Regions from separate parts of the Pseudarthrobacter sp. KH_020_B genome, predicted to be linked through region 2. Evidence: riboswitches for the same ligand, from Rfam matches in the RefSeq annotation. Region 2 holds a riboswitch; the other holds the start of a gene.
What was found. A riboswitch is a leader RNA that binds a small molecule or an ion and turns the genes downstream of it on or off. The one in region 2 is predicted to bind S-adenosylmethionine.
Positions count from the first base shown of each region.

Region 1 (6,956 bases), 1.6 Mb from region 2:
AACGAGGAGTCGGCCAGCCCTGTCGCCTCCGCGGTGCCCTGTGTCGCGTCCACCGCCGGGTAGTGGGCCCGCAGCTGTTCAAGCATGTCCGGCGACGGGTCCACGGCGGAAACCGCCAGGCCGCGTTCAAGCAGCAGGGCGGTGAACTTGCCGGTCCCGGCGCCCACGTCCGCCGCGTCCCTGGCTCCGGCAGGGATCAGCCAGTCCGCTGATTCGGCAGGGTAGCCAGGGCGTACACGCTGGTAATGTTCGCCGCCGTCCTGGAAACTCTGTCCGAGTTCCAGGCGGCGTCCGTGCTCAAGCCTGGGGCCACCCCGTGCCACGTGCGGCCTCCTTCAACTGTGCCCATCGGTATCCTTCGAATTTACCGCATGGGCCGCAGCCGCCTCGTCAGACTTCAGGTCCGGTCAGGAATCAGGGCAGCCGCCTGGTCAGGAATCAGAGAAGGAAAGCGTCAGTCAGTCGTCAAGGCACGGAGCCGCGCCGGCAGTGCCCGGGGTGTTGGGCGCCCAGTGCGGGTAGGTGCGCGTGTCGTTGGCCGGAACCCAGCGGCCCGCGTCCACCACGTAGTCCCAGCCCAGTCCGGTCTGGCGGAGTTGCTCCAGGCCAGCAAGGAGCCGCTGAACATCCTCCAACCGGGAACCCACGCCGAAACTGGCCCGCAGCGAACCGGAAGGAAGGCCGAGGCGCTTGAGGAGCGGGTGCGCGCAGAAGCGGCCGTCCCGGAGGCCAACGCCGTGCTCAGCGGATAGGTAGGCGGCCACGAGGCCGGCGTCGTATCCGGCCACGGAGAAGTTGACCACGCCGATGGTGCCGGTTTCAGCGTCCGTGTCCGAGAAGATCTGGTGCACGGTGACGCCGTCGATTTTCCCGAGCCCGTCCACCAGGAATGCCCTGATGGCCGCTTCGTGGGCGTGCCAGCGGTCCTGGTCCAGGGACGCGATCACCTGGGTGGCGCGCGCCAGGGTGGCCGCGCCCAGGACGTTGGGGGAGCCGCCCTCGTGCCGGGCCGGACCGGTGGCCCAGCTGACGCCGTCGAGCCTTGCCTCGCGGACGGCGCCGCCGCCGGCCAGGTGCGGCGTGCCGGCGTCGAGCCAGTCTGTGCGGCCCACCAGGACCCCGGAGCCGAACGGCGCGTAGAGCTTGTGGCCGGAGAAGGCGAGGTAGTCGACGTCGTCGGTGCTGATATTGATGCGCCGGTGCGGCGCGAGCTGCGCGGCGTCCACCACGATCCGCGCGCCGTACTCATGGGCCAGTCCGGCCAGGGCCTTGACCGGGAGGATTTCGCCGGTGACGTTGGAGGCTCCTGTGACTGCGAGGAGGCTGACGTTGCCCTGCTCAAGTTCGGCGCGGAGGACCTCGATGGTCCCCGCGATGGTGTCCGCGGCGACGACGCTGCGGTGCGGGACGCCCTGCCACGGCAGGAGGTTGGCGTGGTGCTCGATGTCCAGGTACAGGACATCGCCATTCGGGCGCCCGTCCGTGGCCGGCAGGCAACCCGCCAGCAGGTTCAGCGAATCGGTGGTGTTCCGGGTGAAGATGACGGAGTCGTCCGGGCGCCCGCCCACAAAGTCGCGGACGACGTTCCGGGCGTTCTCGTACACCGAGGTGCTGATCTGCGACGCGTAGCCGGCGCCGCGGTGGACGCTGGCGTAGAACGGCAGGATCTCGTTGAGGTAGGCGGACACCACGGAGAGGGCGGGGGCGGAAGCGCCATAGTCCAGGTTTGCGTACCGGACATGGCCGCCCTGGATCAGCGGGGCCTGGATTTCCGCGCCGGTGACGGCGGAAAGGGGGCGCCCGGCGATGGCGGCGGCATCGTTGAACAGCGCAGCGGCGTTGGCGGGGGCGTCGTTGTTGGGAGAAACGCTGGCGGGGGAGACGGTGGCAGTTGTCACGGAGACCTCACTCTAAAAGGACTCCCGGTACGGGGAATCCGCGCTTGCCGCGTCCATTCCGGACCGGCCTGGTCGTCACCCGGGGCACCCCACCGCGAATGGAGGGTTGCCGGCCAGCAAACCGGGGTTTAGCGCTGGCACTCGTGACCTGTTAAGAGCGTAGAACATCTGGCCCTGCAGAAAAGAAGCCCGGCCCAATGTTAAGGACTTTGTTACGCGCGTTTGAGGAACGGCGTATTTGTCGAAGATACGACGGCGGACGCCCCCTTTGAGGAGGCGTCCGCCGTCGATAATTCGCAAAAAGTGCCTAGAGGAGATCGTCCAGGTCCGGGTTCAGCCGCTTGAGCACCTCTGAGTGCAGGATGGAGTTTGTGGCCAGGGCGTTGCCGCCGAACGGCCCGTCCTGCCCCTCCAAAGATGTGAAGCGGCCGCCGGCTTCCACCACGATGGGCACCAGGGCAGCCATGTCGTAGAGGTTCAGTTCGGGCTCGCAGGCGATGTCCACGGAGCCTTCGGCCACCATGCAGTAGGACCAGAAGTCACCGTAGGCGCGCGTGCGCCACACGTCCTCGGTCAGGCCCAGGAACTCATCCAGGTTGCCGCGTTCCTTCCAGCCGCCCAGGCTGGAATAGGACAGGGAGGCATCCGAAAGTTTGGAGACGTCCGAGACGCGGAGCCGTGTTGCGGCGGCGAGGGACTTGCCCATGTACGCGCCGGAACCTTTGGCGGCCCACCAGCGTTTGCCCAGTGCGGGCGCGCTGACCACTCCCACCACGGGTTCGCCTTCGTCCACGAGGGCGATCAGGGTGGCCCAGACCGGGACGCCGCGGACAAAGTTTTTGGTGCCGTCGATGGGATCAATGATCCAGCGGCGGGAACCGTGGCCGGAGCTGCCGAATTCCTCACCCAGCACGGCGTCGCGGGGACGTGAGCGGGAGAGCTGGCCGCGGATGGCTTCCTCCGCGGCCTTGTCCGCGTCCGTGACCGGCGTCAGGTCCGGCTTGGTCTCGATGTGGAGGTCCAGGGCCTTGAAGCGGCTCATGGTCTGGTCGTCCACGGAATCGGCCAGCACATGGGCGAGGCGCAGGTCATCGTTGTAGCTCGAAGCGGGTTGGATCATGGTTCCAAACTACCGCCTCGGGGCGGCGGGGTTGGGGACGTCGGCGTTCCGCCGCTAGCCTATGCTGCCCAGTTCCTTGGTTTCCTGGCCAACCAAGCGGGGATCAGAGCCCAGCAGCCGCCGCAGCGACGCGAGCCGGGCCGGGCCGGTGGGGCCCGCTTGACCAGAAGTCACCCAGGCGTCCACTCCGCAGTTGACGGCCGCGGTGTTGTGCTTGCAGCCACGCTCGCAGGCATCCGTGCCCGGCTCCAGGTCCGGGAAGGATCGCAGGATCCGGTCCGGGTCCACATGGGCCAGGCCGAACGAGCGGATGCCAGGGGTGTCGATGATCCAGCTTCCGGCGGGGGCTCCGGTCAGCTTCAGGGCAAGGGCCGACGACGACGTGTGGCGGCCGCGGCCGGTCACCGCGTTCACGCCACCGGTGGCCCGTTCGGCCCCGGTGAGCGCATTGACCATGGTGGACTTGCCCACGCCGGAATGCCCCAGCATCACCGAGACTTTGCCCTCGAGGTAGGCGCGGAGCTGCGAAACTGCGTCACTGTCCAGGCGGGCCGAGAGGCCGTCGTCGGAGCGGGCATCGATACCGGAGGCCTCTGAGTCCGAGGTGCGGCTGATGATCACCGGGAAGTCGAGGTGCTCGTAGTTGGACAACAGTTCCGCGGGATCCTTGACATCGGCCTTGGTGACAAGCAGCAGCGGCTCGATGCCGGCGTCGTAGGCGGCCACCAAGGCACGGTCGATGAAGCCGGTGCGCGGCTCAGGGTTTGCGGCGGCCACCACCACCACCAGCTGATCGGCGTTGGCCACCACCGCACGCTCGATCGGATCAGTGTCGTCGGCGCTGCGGCGCAGCAGGGTCCGGCGGTCCTGGATCCGGACCAGGCGGGCCAGGGTGTCGGGCTCTCCGGAGACATCTCCAACGAGGGAGACGAAGTCGCCGGCCACCACGGGGGAGCGGCGGAGTTCGCGGGCCCTGGCCGCGATGATGATCCGCTCGTCGCCGGAGTCTTCGCCGACGACGGCGGTGTACCGGCCGCGGTCAACGGTGATGATGCGGCCCGTGACGGCGTCGTCGTGGCTGGGGCGGTCCTTCGTGCGCGGCCGGGAGCCCTTTTTGCTGGGCCGGATCCGGACATCGGACTCGTCCCAGGAATCAGTGCTGCGTGCCACCAGTGGGACCTTCCGTGGCGTCGTCTGCAGCCGCGCCCTGGGCGAGCATGTTGGCCCACATCTGCGGGAATTCCGGCATGGTCTTGGCCGTGGTGGCGATGTCCTGGACCTCGATACCCGGAACCGCGAGGCCGAGGATGGCGCCGGCGGTGGCCATCCGGTGGTCGGCGTAGCTGTACACGACGCCGGCGTGCAGCTTCGCCGGCCGGATCACCAGGCCGTCGCTGGTTTCCTCCGCGTCGCCGCCGAGCCGGTTGATTTCGGTGACCAGCGCGGCCAGCCGGTCAGTCTCATGGCCGCGCAGGTGCGCGATGCCGGTCAGCCGTGAAGGTCCGCTGGCAAGGGCACAAAGGGCCGCCACAGTGGGGGCCAGTTCGCTGGTTTCGTCAAAATCCGCGCCCTTGATTTCGGGGCCGCCGGTGACGGTCAGGACGCCCTTAGCCAGGCTGACGTCCGCGCCCATGTCCGCCAGGATGCTGCGCCAAAGGTCTCCCACCTGCGTGGTGCCAGTGGGCCAGTCCGGAATCCGGACAGTGCCGCCCGAGGCCAGCGCCGCGGCCAGGAAAGGCCCGGCGTTGGAGAGGTCCTGCTCTATGCGCTGATCAAAAGCGCGGATGGGGCCCGGTGCCACCACCCAGTGATTCGGCAGGGAATCGTCCACTGATACACCGACGCCGCGGAGCACGGCAACGGTCATGTTGATGTGGTCCAGGCTCGGCACGGGCTTGCCCACGTGCTCCAGGTGGAGTCCGTCGGTAAACCTGGCGCCGACCAGCAGGAGGGCCGAGACGAACTGTGACGACGCACTGGCGTCGATAACCAGGTGGCCGCCCCGGACTTCCCCGGTACCTTCAACGGTGAACGGCAGCGACGAGGGGGTCCCGCCGTCGTCCGCGGTCAGTGCCACGCCGAGAGCCTTCAGCGCCTCGATGATGGTGCCCATGGGGCGTTTCCGGGCGTGCGGGTCGCCGTCGAAAACACTGACACCGTTGCGCAGCGCCGCAAGCGGCGGAACAAAACGCATCACTGTTCCGGCGAGGCCGCAATCAATCTGCGTCCGTGACGACGGCGCCTCCTGGCTCAGGGGCGTGACCTCAAGGTCCGGCCCGAACGCGCCGTCGCCGGGCACCTCCGTGATGGTGGCTCCCAGCTGGCGGAGGGCCTCGATCATCAAGGAAGAGTCCCGGGAGTGCAGGGGTGCACGGAGGCGTGACGGCCCGTCAGCCAGTGCGGCCAGGACCAGGAACCTGTTGGTGAGGGACTTTGAGCCAGGCACCGTGACTGTGGCGTTGATGGGCCGGCTAGCAAAGGGGGCCGGCCAGTGCGGAACAGCGTCCGTGGAGTTGGGTGGGTCGGTGGCTGCGGGCGGGGTGGAACCGGTCATCCGTCCTTACGCCCCCGTTGCGTGTTCCACCGCGCGGCGCACGGCCTTGTCCGCCTTGTGGAGCTTCTGTCCGGTGGTCTTCCGGGCACCGGCGGCAGTCTTCCTTGCGTCCGCAGCGAGGTGCTCGGCACGCCAGGCGAGGCCCGGCTTTCCGGCGGTGTCCACGGAGGCCAGCAGGGCGCCGCCGCTGAGGGAAATATTCTTGAGCAGCTGGTTCCGGCGGGCCTCGCGGCCTTCCTTGGTGGTGATGTCCGCGCTGCGCCATTCCACAAAGGTGTTCAGGAGCGAGATGACGGTCAGCAGTGTTGCCGAGAGGCGGCTGAACTTGCCCAGGCCGAACAGTACGCCGGCACCCACCTGCGTTCCGCCGATCACGCGTGCCAGCATCTTTTCGTCGGCCTGGAACGGCAGCGACGCGGCTGCCTTCTGCAGGAGCGGCGAGAGCTGGGTGGCGGTGTCATCGGCGTTCTTCAGCTTGTCCAGTCCGGCGACTACGAAACTGGAGGCCAGCATGGGGCGGGCGAGAGTACGGACAAAGGACATGGGTTTCCTCCTGGCTGGACGAACCGCACCGGATGCGGCGGAGTCCGTTCTAGTCTTGCACTTTTGGGGAATATTTGCCTGCCGCCAGCGGTTATGGATTGCGGGTCCGCTGAACACCGGACGAATTGACTCACCACGGATTGCCCGGCAGGTATTTGCCTGGAACACCATGGCCTGACACAGAGTGGAGTTGCCCTTGAGGTTACTGAAAGACGGGATTGAGCCCGCCGGACCCGTAGCACTGCAGACTCTGGAATCCGATCCTCCGGAGTACGGAACGCCGCGCGCCAAGGCCGTCACAGTAGACTTGAACGCAATGAGCACCCTGGATCCGGCCGTCGAGGCCATGTATGAGGCCTCCGAACACGAAGCCAAAACAAGCAGCAAAGCCAACGCCAGCAGCGACGCGCAGGCAGGCGGCGATACGCAGCCTGAAGCGGACGTCCCTGTGCCTGCTGAGTCTGTGCCTGCTGAGTCTGTGCCCGCTGAACAACCCGTGGACGTGGCCACCGAGTCCGCGGAAGAACGCCGGGTCCGTTTTGAGCGTGATGCCATGCAGTACGTGGACCAGCTCTACTCGGCCGCCATGCGGATGGCCAGGAACCCCGCGGATGCTGAAGACCTGGTCCAGGAGGCCTACACCAAGGCCTTCTCAGCGTTCCACCAGTACAAGCCCGGTACCAACCTCAAGGCCTGGCTGTACCGGATCCTGACCAACACGTACATCAACCTCTACCGCAAGCGGCAGCGTGAACCGCTGCAGTCGAACTCGGACACCATCGAGGACTGGCAGCTTGCGAGGGCGGAGTCGCACACGTCCCGCGGCCTGCGCTCGGCCGAG
Region 1 covers NZ_CM174506.1:3,081,982-3,088,937, reverse strand. Annotated here, with positions in the region: gene AC3IT0_RS14240 (class I SAM-dependent methyltransferase) at 1-323, opposite strand, end outside; gene AC3IT0_RS14235 (aminotransferase class V-fold PLP-dependent enzyme) at 459-1,898, opposite strand; SAM riboswitch class IV at 1,934-2,047, opposite strand; gene hisN (histidinol-phosphatase) at 2,206-3,018, opposite strand; gene rsgA (ribosome small subunit-dependent GTPase A) at 3,073-4,188, opposite strand; gene aroA (3-phosphoshikimate 1-carboxyvinyltransferase) at 4,172-5,572, opposite strand; gene AC3IT0_RS14215 (DoxX family protein) at 5,579-6,115, opposite strand; gene AC3IT0_RS14210 (sigma-70 family RNA polymerase sigma factor) at 6,432-6,956, shown strand, end outside.
Region 1: it holds a riboswitch for S-adenosylmethionine, as region 2 does, so the genes downstream of both, AC3IT0_RS14235 (aminotransferase class V-fold PLP-dependent enzyme) here and metX (homoserine O-acetyltransferase MetX) in region 2, are expected to answer to the same signal.

Region 2 (6,956 bases):
GGCACTATGCCGCCGGCCGCCGTCGTACGTTTACTTGTTCAGCACCTCGTGCGTCAGGAACTCGGAGACGTGCCCGATTTCCTGCTGGTTGATGCCGTGCCACATGCCCGTGTAGAGCACCTTGGTGAGCTTGACGTGCCCACGCACCCAGCCCATGGTGTACTCGATCTTGTCGGGGGTGATCACGGGATCCTGCTGGTCCCGGCCCCAGAAGAGCGGCACTGTGCCGTCCAGTTCGCCGTCCTTGAAGGCGGGGTCGCCGTCCGCGTTGACCACAAAACCGGAAAGCCCGACGACGGCGGCATAGTCAGCGGGGCGCTGCCGGAGCAGCGTGGTGGCCATCGCCATTCCCATGGAAAAGCCGAGCAGCGTCACCGATGGGTGGCCGGCTTTGACGGTGTCAATCCAGTCCTGCACGTAACCGGCTCCAGCTTTGACGGCGTCGAGGGTGTAATCGATGGAGGCTGTCAGGGGGAACCACATAAACCCGGGGCCCGTGGCCAGGGGCGCCCGGAGGGAGGCAACAACAAAGTCCTCGGGAAGCATATCCGCCAGGCTCAGCAGGTCCTGTTCGTTGGCGCCGTAGCCGTGCAGCAGCACCAGCAGCGGCTTTCCGGAGCGCTGGTCCTCCGGCCGGGACCACATAACAACAGGGGCGGGAAATACTTGGGCGTCAGTCATGGTTTCCATTCTTACAGTTACCCGGTGGTAACTACCTACGGTGGCGTAGCTTGTGAGCAAGGAGGCAGGATAGGACCGTGAATGACGCAAAAGCCATGCAGAGTCCGCCCACTACCACGGCAGCACACCCCTGGAGCCGTTATGTAGCGATGGGAGATTCGTTCACGGAGGGCATCGGCGATCCGGAACCAACGAGCCCCGGCGGCTTCCGCGGCTGGGCGGACCGGGTGGCCGAGGAACTGGGCCGGGGCCAGTCGGACTTCGCCTACGCCAACCTGGCCGTCCGCGGCCGGCTGCTGCAGCAGATCGTGGACCAGCAGCTTGCTCCGTGCCTGGCGCTGAAGCCGGACCTGGTGACCCTTTCCGCCGGCGGCAACGATCTCATCAGGCCCGGCGGCGACCCCGACGCCCTCGCCGAAAAACTTGATTCAGTGGTCCAGATCCTGGCCATGGGCGGGGCCACGGTGGTGCTGTTCAACGGTCCGGATACGGGTTCTTCGGTCCTGGGACGGATCCGCAGCAAGGTGGCCATCTACAACGAGAACCTCCGCACCGTTGCCACCCGCCATGACGCCATCATCGCCGACATGTGGTCGCTCAAGCAGCTGAACGATCCGCAGATGTGGGACGAGGACCGCCTGCATTTTTCGCCGCTGGGACACCACACCATCGCCGCCATGGTGCTGGAATCGCTGAACGTGAACCACACGCTTGAGCCGCGCCTGCCCAAGCCCCTGCCCGCGCGCACGTGGCGGGCAGCCCGCTCCGAAGACCTGGTGTGGGCCCGCGAGTACTTTGTCCCCTGGGTGGTGCGGCGGCTGCGCCACCGCTCCTCCGGCGACGGAATCACCGCAAAACGCCCGACGCCGGGCCCTGTGTTCGGCCCGGGCGTTCCGCTGGGATCCGGCGAGGGTCCGCTGGGCACCACCGACGCCCGGCGCTAGCGGCGGCCCGGCGTGAGCGGCGGCCCGGCGCTAGCGGCGGCCCGGCGTGACCGAGGGACAGCTGCCCCGGACAGCCATGGATCCGGATGAGGTGGTGCGGCTTCGGCTTCACGCCCAACGGCTGCGCGGACCGGGCCTGGACGCCGCGGCGGACGTTGTCCGGCACCTTCTGGCGGTCCAGGCGCAGGAGTTTCCCTACGCCCGCTGGAGCCTGGCGCAACGGACCGGCGGTCTTGGCGATGGCGCCCCGGCCCGTCGTGCTGCCGCCTCTTCTGATGTTTCCAACGCCATGGCCGTGGAGCAGGCGGTGTCCGACGGGCGCATCCTGCGCACCCATATCCTGCGGCCCACCTGGCATTTTGTGCACCGCGAGGATCTTCGCTGGCTGACGGCCTTGTCCGCGCCACGGCTTCACCAGGGCAACGCGGGCATGTACCGGCGGACCGGAATTAATGCCGCCGCCGCCGACCGGAGCGGGCAAGTCCTGGCCGACGCCGTCCGGGGCGGGCGGCACCTGACCCGGGAACAGCTGGCCGCGCGGCTGCAGGACGAAGGGTTCGCGGCCACCGGCTTCGGGCTTGCCTACCTGATCATGCACGCCGAGATCAGCGGGATCCTGGCCAGCGGGTCGCCGATGCGCAGTCCGGGCGGTGCCCTGAAACAGACCTACGCCCTGTTTGACGAGCGCGTGCCCGCCGGCCCGGCCACGCCGCCCACCCGGACCGAAGCCCTCAGCGAGCTGGTCCGGCGCTACTTCACCAGCCGCGGCCCGGCCACGGTCAAGGACTGCGCCGATTGGTCCGGGCTCACCATGGCCGACGTACGGCTCGGCCTCCAACAGTCCCTGGCGGCTGCGCCCGAAACGCTGGCAACGACGGCGATTGACGGCGTCGTGCATTATTTCGACGCCGGGACGGACGGTGATACGGACGGCGGCACCGAGGCCGGTAAAGCCATGCCGGCAGCCAGACCGCGGATCGATCTGATCCAGTGCTACGACGAATACGTGATGGGCTATTCAGCAACGCGGCACTATCTGGGCGGCAGCGCTCCGGCGTTCCCGGTCGCCGGGGATCCGATGCACGTGGTGCTGCTCGACGGGCGCATGGCCGGCTGCTGGCGGCACACCATGTTCGCCGGCCGCTGTGAGCTGGATATCCGCTTGTTCGCTGCCGCGGGCCCCGCTGTGGAAAACGCGGTGCAGGACGCCGTGGACCGGTACGGGGCCTTCCTGGGCATCCAGGCCACGCGTGCGGGCTCCGGGGTTAAGCTGGAAGGACACATATGAGAGGCGCTACACCGTGAACAGCTTGTTTTTCTGGATCATCATTCTGGCGTTCGTGATACCGATGGCGATGCGGATGTACCGGAAATCCGTCAACAAACGGAACCAGGAGCAGAGCTTTTCCGGGCGCTACCCCGAGCAGTTTCCAGGCGGCGGGCAGTACCCGGGCAGCGAACAGTACCCGGGGCCGCAGAGCAAACAACCCCGCGACGGCTACACGCAGCAGGATTACATGAGCGGCGGCTTCCGCCAGATCATGAGCCCGCAGCCCCTGCCGCCCAGCCAGCCGTTGCCGCCCCTGCAGCCGATTCCTACTGCGGATCAGCAGTTCCCGCCCTACGGGCAGCCTGTTCCGCCGTACAGGCAGCCGGTGCCCGAGCAGCGCGCGGAAGCACCACAGCAGCCTGCCGCCCCCGTCACTCCCCCGCCGCCGTCGGGCCCGCAGGGATACCGAGCCCGGAAGCTGGCCGAACTGGACCAGCAGTACAGCAACGGCGAGCTGGCCATGGAGGACTACATGAAGCGCCGCTCCGACATCATGAACGGCTGACCCTTCAAACAGCGCGAACGGACACTTGAGGCCCCGATTCCGGGGCCTCAAGTGTCCGTTCGGGCTTAAGGGCGGGGGCTCAAGTGTCCTCTCGCGCTTTAGACGAGGAAGGTGTTCCGGAGCTGGACGCCGAGTTGGCCGATCTCGGTCAGGAAGCCGTCGTGGCCGATCGGGGCCTCAATAACGTGGACGTCAACGTCGCCCGGGAGCGCGTTGGCCAGCTCACGGGACTGGGACGGGAAGTACAACCGGTCACTGTCGACGGCAGCCACGAAGAACCTGGCGGTGGCACGGCCCAGGGCCTCGTCCAGCGAACCCCGCCCGCGGCAGACGTCATGGCTCATCAGGGCGTCCGTGATGGCGATGTAGCTGTTGGCATCAAAACGCTGCACCAGCTTTTTGCCCTGGTGGTCCAGGTAGCTTTCCACCTGGTAGCGGCCCCGCTCCCCCAGCGCTGCAGCCTGGAACGGCGATTCGGGGTGCTGGGCCGACCGTCCGAACCGGCCATGGAATTCCTCGGCGGAGCGGTAGGTGATGTGAGCAATGCGCCGTGCCAGGGCCAGGCCGTCCTCCGGCAGTGGACCGCCGTAGTAGTCGCCGTCGTTGAAATTGGTGTCCTGGCGGATGGCGAGCGTCTGCGCCTGGGCGAACGCGATCTGTTCGGCCGTGCTGGCGGCGCCGATCGAGATAACGGCGCACCGCTGAACCCGTTCCGGGTACGTGACCGCCCACTCCAGGGCCCGCGCGCCGCCCATGGAGCCGCCCAGCACGGCGTACCAACTCGGGATGCCCAGCTGGTCAACCAGCCTGGCCTCAGCCGCCGTGGTGTCCCGCAGCGTTACCAAAGGGAATCGTGACCCCCACGGCTTGCCGTCCGGGGCAACCGAGGACGGCCCGGTGGAGCCGTAGCAGCCACCCACGATGTTGATGGAGACCACAAAGAACCGGTCGGTGTCCACCGGCGCACCGGGGCCGGCCAGCTGTTCCCACCAGCCGGGCTCGTCACTGTCGCCGCGGGTAACGTGTGTGCTGCCCGTCAGGGCGTGCTCAATGAGGACGGCGTTGGAGCCGTCCGCGTTGAGGGTCCCCCACGTTTCATAGCCCAGGGTGACGTCCGGGAGGTAACCGCCGGCTTCGAGCTCGAGTCCACCAATGCTGGCGTAACGGACCACACCGTTCCCGGGTGCTGCGGTACGGGAAATCGTAATCGTCATGGAAGGACCTTTCTACGCGCTTGCCCACCGTCAATTGACCGGCAGGCCAGGTCCTCACCCGGGGCACCCCGCCGCGAACGAGGGTTGCCGGCCAGCAAGCCGGGGCTGTCGCTGGCACTCATGACCTGCTTCGAGTGTACGAACAGCCGCGGTCTATTGCTAAGCGTGTGACTGGGTATGACTTCGCGGGAGCCCTACTGCTGTCCACTCGTGACGCAACAGGAATCCGGTAAGGCTACCCTTAGCTGAGAGCCGGATCACAAAGTGCCAAGATGATGGCATGCGCATGGATCACGTCTCTTACGCCTGTGAACAAGATGGCCTCGTTGCCACCACCGAACGTATTTCGTCCGCCCTCGGCGTTGAAGCCGTGAAGGGTGGAGTGCACCCCCGGTTTGGAACCCGGAACATGATCATTCCCCTGGCCGGCCACAAATACCTGGAAGTCGTGGAGGTCCTGAACCACCCGGCATCGGACAAGGCTCCCTTCGGGCAGGCCGTCCGGGCACGCTCCGAAGCCGGCGGCGGCTGGATGGGCTGGTGCGTCGAAGTGGACGACCTAGCTCCGTTCGAAGACCGCCTGGGCCGTGCTGCCGTCAACGGCAACCGCAAGTTCCCGGACGGCCGTGAGCTGGTCTGGAAGCAGATCGGCATCCTGGGCCTGATCGCGGACCCGCAGGTCCCGTACATGCTCAAGTGGGAGGGCGACCCCGCCCTGCACCCGTCCAACGCCTATGAGAGCAACGTCAAGATGAGCTGCCTGACCATCGCCGGTTCCGCTGAACGCGTGACGGAATGGCTGGGCGAACCCGTCGAGAAGCCCTTGGAAGATGTGGCCGTTGACTGGGTGGCTCCGCATGGAACCCCCGGCATCCTGTCAGTGACCTTCGAAACCGCCACGGGCGCAGTCACCATCTGATTGCACGCTCAATAACTTCGGCCGCCATCAGCGGGTGCCAATGATGCCACCCACCGATGGCGGCCGAATCCCTTTTTAAGCCGCTAAGTGCACCTGTGGCGCACGGGAACCACTGCCGTCCTAACCCAGGCCCACAGCCCGGCCAAAGAGGCTGAAGCCAACGAAGGCAACAATGTCCAGCAGCGCGTGCGCGATGACCAGCGGCATAACCCGCCTGGTCTTTGTGTAGAGCCAGGCAAACACCACACCCATCACGGCGTTGCCGATGAACGGCCCGAAGCCCTGGTACAGGTGGTAGCTGCCGCGGAGCATCGAACTGGTGAAGATGGCCAGGGGCACGCTCCAGCCGAACTTGCCCAAGCGGTCCAAGAGGTAGCCCACCACAATGACCTCCTCCACCACGGCGTGCCGCAGCGCGGACAGGATCAGGACCGGAACGGTCCACCAGTACGCGTCGAGTGCGCTGGGGATGATGGCAGTGGTGATCCCCAGCGCACGTCCCGCGGCATAAAGGCCCAGCGAAGGAATTCCGATCAGCGCCGCGAGGCCAAGGCCCTGCAGCAGATCGCGGCCCGGCCGGGCGAAGTTGAACCCCAGCTTCCGGAAGGCCGAACTGCCGTGCGCACTTCCATCCGCGCCGGACTGCCGCTGGTCCGTGAGGAAGTAGATGACCAGCAGCACTGGCACCAGGGCGAAAATGATGTCCAGCAGCTGGTAGGTGAGGTCGAAGTACTCGCGCGGGCTCTGGGACCGGTTCAGCGTGGACGTGCCTTCGGCCAGCGGTGCACGGGTCATCTTGTCCAGCAGCTGCACCACCGAGTAGACGGCGGATTGCCCCAGGGAAAGACCCAGCACAATCCAGACTTCAATCCGCAGCCGACGGCGGGAGGGAACCAACATGGTTCCATCTTGCCTGTTGTTTCTGGTTCTTCGCTGATTAGGGTGGCCAGCTCGCCGGGGCACACCAAGGTGAGAGAGCGTCCGCCAAAAACCCGCCAAAAGTGAGAGAGCGTCCGGGTGGGGGGGGACCTATGCTTGGGGCTTATGAGTGCGCCAGGGAAAATCTTCATGATCCGGCACGGCCAGTCCGCGGCCAATGTCGATACGTCCATCTACAACAGGGTCCCGGACTACCGGATTCCGCTGACTCCCCTGGGCCTGGCGCAGGCCACGGCGGCGGGGGAACGGATCCGCCGCGAGCTGGACGGCCGCCAGGTCTGCGTTTACGTGTCCCCGTACCTTCGGGCGCACCAGACCCTGAAGGCACTCAACCTCGGCAATCTCACGGAACGGGTGATCGAAGAACCGCGCCTCCGTGAGCAGGACTGGGCCAACTTCCAGATCAGCGGCGACATCGAGGACC
Region 2 covers NZ_CM174506.1:1,493,970-1,500,925, reverse strand. Annotated here, with positions in the region: gene AC3IT0_RS07030 (alpha/beta hydrolase) at 31-681, opposite strand; gene AC3IT0_RS07025 (SGNH/GDSL hydrolase family protein) at 777-1,625, shown strand; gene AC3IT0_RS07020 (winged helix DNA-binding domain-containing protein) at 1,672-2,913, shown strand; gene AC3IT0_RS07015 (hypothetical protein) at 2,927-3,460, shown strand; gene metX (homoserine O-acetyltransferase MetX) at 3,559-4,674, opposite strand; SAM riboswitch class IV at 4,686-4,800, opposite strand; gene AC3IT0_RS07005 (VOC family protein) at 4,955-5,593, shown strand; gene AC3IT0_RS07000 (CPBP family intramembrane glutamic endopeptidase) at 5,714-6,493, opposite strand; gene AC3IT0_RS06995 (histidine phosphatase family protein) at 6,662-6,956, shown strand, end outside.